Regions from separate parts of the Aeromicrobium sp. UBA7512 genome, predicted to be linked through region 3. Evidence: riboswitches for the same ligand, from Rfam matches in the RefSeq annotation. Region 3 holds a riboswitch; each other region holds the start of a gene.
The links. A riboswitch is a leader RNA that binds a small molecule or an ion and turns the genes downstream of it on or off. The one in region 3 is predicted to bind cobalamin.

Region 1: it holds a riboswitch for cobalamin, as region 3 does, so the genes downstream of both, B2363_RS05230 (VWA domain-containing protein) here and B2363_RS11395 (energy-coupling factor transporter transmembrane component T) in region 3, are expected to answer to the same signal.
Region 2: it holds a riboswitch for cobalamin, as region 3 does, so the genes downstream of both, B2363_RS05200 (ABC transporter substrate-binding protein) here and B2363_RS11395 (energy-coupling factor transporter transmembrane component T) in region 3, are expected to answer to the same signal.

The regions. Positions count from the first base shown of each region.
Region 1 covers NZ_DLNK01000003.1:675,735-677,989, reverse strand. Annotated here, with positions in the region: gene B2363_RS05230 (VWA domain-containing protein) at 1-1,106, opposite strand, end outside; cobalamin riboswitch at 1,154-1,298, opposite strand; gene cbiE (precorrin-6y C5,15-methyltransferase (decarboxylating) subunit CbiE) at 1,381-2,255, shown strand, end outside.
Region 2 covers NZ_DLNK01000003.1:670,210-672,464, reverse strand. Annotated here, with positions in the region: gene B2363_RS05205 (nitrite reductase) at 1-844, opposite strand, end outside; cobalamin riboswitch at 894-1,074, shown strand; gene B2363_RS05200 (ABC transporter substrate-binding protein) at 1,130-2,158, shown strand; gene B2363_RS05195 (FecCD family ABC transporter permease) at 2,155-2,255, shown strand, end outside.
Region 3 covers NZ_DLNK01000007.1:86,791-89,045, reverse strand. Annotated here, with positions in the region: gene B2363_RS11405 (hypothetical protein) at 1-306, shown strand, start outside; gene B2363_RS11400 (hypothetical protein) at 303-1,148, shown strand; cobalamin riboswitch at 1,157-1,292, shown strand; gene B2363_RS11395 (energy-coupling factor transporter transmembrane component T) at 1,367-2,255, shown strand, end outside.

The DNA of each region.
Region 1 (2,255 bases), on a different contig from region 3:
TCAGCCGGGCGCTGGTCCTCGGGACCGTCCTGGGGGGAATCCGAGCCCGAACCGTCCGGACCACCCGGGCCGTCGTCGTCGGGTCCCGGGTCGGGCTCGTCGTCGCCGAGCAGGTCGTCGAGGCGGTCCTCGTCGAGGCCGGGCTCGTCGAACGGGTTGCGACGGCGGCGGTGCGGCAGGGCGAGCCGCGCGGCGACGCGGACGTCCTCGCGGGTGATGTGGGTGCGCCCCTGCCACGCCGCGTGAGCCGCGGCGGTCCGCGCGGTGACGAGGTCGGCCCGCAGCCCGTCGACGTCGAACGCGGCGCAGATCTCGGCGATCGTCGTGAGCGCGTCGTCGTCGAGGACGACGTCGCCCATGAGCTCCTGGGCGGACTCGAGGCGTGCGCGCAGCGCGTCCTGCTCGTCGGCCCACGCGGCCGCGAAAGCGGCTGGGTCGGCATCGAACGCCAGGCGGCGTCGCACGACCTCGACGCGCAGCGCGGGCTCGCGCGGCGCCGAGACCTCGACCGTCAGGCCGAACCGGTCGAGCAGCTGCGGGCGCAGCTCACCCTCCTCGGGGTTCATGGTGCCGATCAGCACGAACCGCGACGCGTGCTCGACCGAGACCCCGTCGCGCTCGACGCTCACCCGGCCGGTCGCGGCGGCGTCCAGCAGCAGGTCGACGAGGTGGTCGTGCAGCAGGTTGACCTCGTCGACGTAGAGCAGGCCGCGGTGGGCGCGGGCCAGCAGACCGGGCTCGAACTCGACCACGCCGTCGCGCAGCGCCGAGTCGAGCTTCAGCGAGCCCGTGACGCGGTCGTCGCTCGCACCCACGGGCAGCTCGACGAGCCGGACGGGGCGCTCGTCGACGGGCGTCCCGGCGTCGAACGGTCCGTCGGGGGAGACGGCGGAGGGGTCCGCCGGATCGATGGAGAACCGATCACCCCGGTAGGCGCGGACCGGCGGCAGCACGTCGGCGAGTCCACGCACGGTGGTGGTCTTGGCGGTGCCCTTCTCGCCACGCACCAGGACGCCGCCGATCAGCGGGTCGATCGCGACGAGGGTGAGGGCGAGGGTCATGTCGTCGGAGCCGACGACGGCACAAAAGGGGTACTGCGTTGGCATGTAGGGCTCCCGCTCGATCTGCCATGACGGTCCGCGACGCGGGCAGCGTCGCGGGTCGGATCGAGGCCGGTCTTCGGACTTCCCAGGTCTGTGCCTGAGTCACCGCAGCGGGCCCTGTGCCGGATTCTCACCGGCTTCCCAGATTCTCCCCGTGGCCATCGGCCGTGGGGCACCTCGAACCTTCGCCCACACCCTAGACGCCGCCGGCGGGCCTCGGGCAGGGGGCCCGACCAACGGACGCGTCGGGTTAGGGTGCTCGACCATGGATGCGCACGTGACCGTCGTCGGAGTCGGGGCCGACGGCTGGGATGGCCTGCCGGAGTCCTCGCGGTACCTCGTGAGGGCTGCCGCGACCCTGCTCGGCGGACGGCGCCACCTCGACGCGATCCCTGCGGTTGCAGGGCAGGAACGGGTCGCGTGGCCCTCCCCGTTGCGCGAGCGGCTCCCCGCCCTGCTGGACGAGGCGCGGGAGCCGGTCGTCGTCCTCGCGTCGGGCGATCCTCTCGTCTCCGGCATCGGCACCACGCTGCTCGAGCTGCTCGGTCCGGACCGCGTCACCGTCGTCCCGGAGGTGTCGTCGGTCGCGCTGGCCCGGGCGCGGATGGGCTGGCCGGCCGAGACGGTCACGGTCGTCAGCGTGGTCGGCCGCGACGTCCGGCTCATCGTTCCGGCACTTTCCGCCGGGCGGCGCCTGCTGGTGCTGTCGAGTGACGAGACCACCCCCGCGGCCGTGGCGACGCTGCTCACCGACCTCGGCTGGGGTGACTCCGAGCTCGTCGTGCTGGGCCACCTCGGCGGCGCCGACGAGTCGCGGGCCACGTCGACGGCGCGAGGCTGGGACATCACTGACGTGCCCCGCCTCAACCTGCTGGCCGTCGAGGTTCGCGGCTCCGGCCCGGGCTGGGCGGCCGGGGGAGTCCTGCCTGACGACGCGTTCGAGCACGCCGGCCAGATCACCAAGCGCGACCTGCGCGCCAGTGCGCTCGCCCGGCTGGCGCCGGCCCCGGGCCAGCTGCTGTGGGACGTGGGCGCCGGCAGCGGCTCGATCGGCGTCGAGTGGATGCGCGCCTGGCCCAGTGCCCGGGCGATCGCCGTCGAGCCACGACCCGACCGCCTCGCGCTCATCCGCGGCAACGCCGACGCCCTGGG
Region 2 (2,255 bases), on a different contig from region 3:
GCCACGGCGTCACCACGAGGCGGTGCGCTCCGTGCGCGCGGACCTCGTCGAACAGGCGGGCGTCGAGCCGGCCGTCGGGCACCGGCAGGTGCCACGCGATGCGGCCGTCGACCTGCTCGATCCTGCCAAGGTCCGGGGGAGCGCTGCTCACCCGGGTGCCGGGGTGGGGCTGCGACGGCGAGGTGAGCAGCGCCGCGCCGCCGCCGGGCAGCTCGTCGACGTGCCAGGGCGACTTCGCCCGGGCTCCCGCGAGCTCGACGAACCGCGAGGCGAGCGCTGCGAGGGCCTCCGCGGCGGCGGGCAGGGGGACCACGGGCCCCCACGATTTGCTGCCCACACGGACCTGGGCGGTGTCCGCGTCGAGGGCGACGAGTCCCAGGTCGAGGTCCCGGTCGAGCACGTCACCACGCCCGTCGTCGAGGACGAACAGGAAGCGCCCGGCCAGGGCCGCGAGGCTCGGCTCGGCGCAGAGCCGGCGGTCGAGCTCCTCGACGACGGGCCGCAGGTCCGCCCTGCCGCCGGACCGTCCGGTGAGCGGTGAGGCCATGACGTTGCGGATGCGCTCGTGCGACGTCGAGGGCATCAGGCCCGTGGCCATGACCGCGTCTACGACGGCGTCGGACAGGCAGCCGTCGTCGTGCGGGATCGCTCGCGCCTGCAGGTTGGCACGGCTGGTCAGGTGCACCGTGGCGTCGCCGTGGTCCCGGGCGACGTCGAGGAGCCCTCCGAGGGCGTCGACCGACACGGCACCGCCCGGGATGCGGACCCGGATCAGGGCGCCGTCGTCGGCGATCCACGGGCGCAGCAGGCCGGGGCACAGGTCGCGTCGAGTCCGTCCGGTCACCCGGTCATGGTGTCAGGCACCCTCCTGGCGACGCATCGGCGGACGGGCTGCTACGTTCGTGGCGCCAGTCAAACTCAGCGATGAGCCAGGGAACCCGGTGAGAGTCCGGGACTGACGCGCAGCGGTGAGGGTGACGGGCGGGGCACGAAGCCACTGGACCGAGAGGTCTGGGAAGGCGCTCCGTCCGGTCGATCCCGAGTCCGAAGACCTGCTGGCCCTCACGGCGACCGCCGTTTGGTCCACCGGGCTTCGCGAAAGAGCCCCAGACCTCGAAGGACCGCGTCCGTGCGTACTCCATCCCGTCGTCCCCTCGTCCTGCTCGTCGGTGCCGCGCTCGCGCTGAGCGCCTGCTCGAGCAGCGATGCCACCCCCGATGCCGAGACCGCCGCGGGCTACCCGCGCGAGGTCGAGAACTGCGGTCGCACCACCGCCGTCACGGCCCCTCCCGAGCGCATCGTGTCGCTCAACCAAGGTTCGACCGAGATCCTGCTGTCCCTCGGGCTCGCCGACCGCATGGCCGGCACGTCCACCTGGACCGATCCCGTCATGAAGGGCCTCGAGGAGGACAACGCGAAGGTCGAGCGCCTCGCGGACAGCGCGCCCTCGATGGAGCGGGTGCTCCAGACCGAGCCCGACCTCGTCACCGCCTCGTTCGCGAGCGTGCTCGGCCAGGGCGGCGTCGGCTCGGCGGACGCCTTCGAGAAGCTCGGCGTCCCCACGTACCTGTCGCCCGCCGAGTGCGAGGGCAAGGAGAACGAGGGCGACGGCGACGGCGCGCGCACCGGCGTCCTCGAGATCGACACGATCTACCGGGAGGTCACCGAGCTCGCCGAGCTGCTCGACGTCGAGGCGCAGGGCGAGGAGCTCGTCGCCAGCCTGCAGGACCGGGTGGCCGCAGCGTCCGCGAAGGCGCCGGAGGACGAGGTCACCGTCCTCTACTGGTTCGCCAACAGCGAGGCGCCCTACATGGCCGGCTGCTGCGGCGGGCCCGGCATCATCACCCGGGCCCTGGGCCTGAAGAACGTCTTCGACGACACGAAGTCCGAGTGGCCCCAGATCGGCTGGGAGACGGTCGCGGAGCGTGACCCCGACGTCCTCGTGATCGGCGACCTCACCCGCAAGAGCCAGACGGCCGAGACGGCGAAGGCCAAGATCGAGTTCCTCGAGACCAACCCGGTCACCCGCGAGATGACGGCGGTGAGGAACCGCCGCTACGTCGCCCTCACCGGCGCCGCCCTGAACCCCTCGATCCGCACCGTCGAAGGACTGGAGCAGGTCGCCGACGCACTGGCCGACTTCGGCCTCTCACGGTGACGACGACCCGGCGCGCCTGGTTCCTGGGCTCCGCAGGGCTGGCCCTGCTGGTGGCCTCGGCCTGCATCGCGGTCACGATCGGACCCTCCGACGTGGG
Region 3 (2,255 bases):
GACGCCACCGGCCGGACGGTCGCCAGCACGTCGGTCCAGGTCCTCGCCGCCAAGAAGCTGCGGGTCTCGTCGAAGTCCAAGGTGCGCCGCGCCAAGGTGCAGAAGGTCGTCGTGCGCGGCCTCGCCGCCGCCGAGCCGGTGCGGGTCTACTACCGCGGCAAGCTGGTCAAGCGCGGCGTCGCGTCGAAGAGCGGGACGTACACGTACCGCCTGAAGGTGGGCCGGAAGACGGGCAAGGTCAAGGTCATCGTCCGTGGCGCCTACGCCGAGCGCAACGGCGTGAGGGCCTTCCGGGTCGTCAAGTGAGCCGACTGCTCCGTCGTGTTCTGGCGGCGACCCTCCTCGGGGTCGCCGCCGGACCCGTCTCCCTCAGCGCCCCGGCCCAGGCCGCGGCGTGCAGCGGCAGCCAGGGCGTCACGGTCGTGGTGGGCTCGAGCGTCGGGTGCGACTCCGACGGTGGTGGCCGTGCCGCGAGCAACTTCACCGACGCCGGCCACCGGCTGACCTATGCCTCGCGCTCTCCCGGCTTCGTGTGCCGTGTCGACGGTGCGCCCGCGTCGGACCCCTGCGTCGAGGCCTCGCCGAGCGACGCCTACTGGGCGCTGTTCGTCTCGAACGGGAAGTCTGGCTGGGCCTACTCGAGCCTCGGCGCCTCCGCGCTGAAGGTGCCGCAGGGTGGCTCCGTCGCCTTCGTGTTCCAGAACTCGTCCTCGCGGACGTGGCCGTCGGTGCAGCCCGCGGTCGCACCGGAGCCGACCCGGAAGACGACGCCTCCCACCTCCGGGACGTCGAAGCCCGGCGCGAAGGACAAGCCGCGTCCGAAGGGCTCGACCGCGCGCACCACCGCGACCGCCGCGCCGAAGGCGGCCGTCCCCGGCTCCTCGGCGACTCCCTCGGCGGGGGCGTCGCCGCCCACGTCGGGTCCCACCCCGTCCGCCACCCCGTCCACCCGTCCGACGCCGAGCGCCTCGGTGGGGACGACCGCGAGTGAGGCCGCGCCCGTCGCCGGAGCGCCCGCGGTCCAGCCCACGGCAGCCGAGGCCGGGTCCGACGCGACGTCGCCCGCCGCCCTGGTCGCGGGAGCCGGCGTCGTGGTGCTGCTGGCCGCCGCCGGGGGCGTCACGTGGTACCGACGCCGGTCGGGCTGACGGTCGCGGGGGAGTAGACTCGCGGGCGTTGGACCAACGTCCGGCCCAGGGGAAACCGGTGAGATTCCGGTGCTGTGCCGCAACCGTGAGCCCCGCCCCACCCGGCGGAGCGAGCCGGGAACCCGCGCCGGACGGCCACCACCACATGTTGTCGCGCAACGACGGGTGGGCGATCGCCCTCGTGGACCTCGCCCCCGTACCGCGGGGAAGGGGACCGGATGACCGCCGTCGTCGACTCCACCCCCGTCAGGAGCCCCGCCACCGGGCGTCCCCGGCGCGAGCTGCACCCCGGCGCGTGGTGGCTGTGGGCGCTCGGCCTCGCGGCGGGCGCGTCGTTCACGCTCAACCCCTTCCTGCTGCTGGTCATCGTCGCGATCGCGGCGCTCGTGGTGGCGGCGTGCCGCGGCGACGCCCCGTGGGCCCTGTCGTTCCGCTACTACCTGTACTTCGGGCTGCTGATCGTGGTGATGCGCGTCGTCTTCCGCATCCTGCTCGGCGGCGGCTCGGCACCGGGCGACCCCGTGCTGTTCGGCCTGCCCGAGATCCCGCTGCCCGAGGTGGCGCGGGGCGTCCAGCTGCTCGGTGACGTCACGGTCAACGAGGTGCTGCTGGGCCTCTACGACGGCATGCGCCTGGCCACGCTGATCATCTGCATCGGCGCGGCGAACTCCCTGGCGAACCCCAAGAAGCTGCTCGCCGCCGCGCCGCCGGCGCTCTACGAGGTCGGCGCGGCCCTGGTCGTCGCCGTCTCGGTCTTCCCCCAGCTGGCCGAGAGCGTGCGCCGGGTCAACCGCGCGCGCAAGCTGCGCGGCGACGCGAGCCGCGGCACCGGCGCGATGCACCGCATCGTCATCCCCGTCCTGGAGGACGCGCTCGACCGCTCGATGACGCTCGCCGCGGGGATGGACGCGCGGGGGTACGGCCGCTCCGGCACGGTCGCGCCCCGCGACCGCTTCGCCACGGGGGTGCTGATGCTGGTGGGCCTGTTCGGCCTCAGCGTGGGCACCTACGGGTACCTCGACGGCACGGCTCCGCGCTTCCTGTCCTACCCGATGCTGGCCGTGGGCCTGGTCTTCGCGGTGCTGGCCCTGCGGTCGGCGGGCCGCC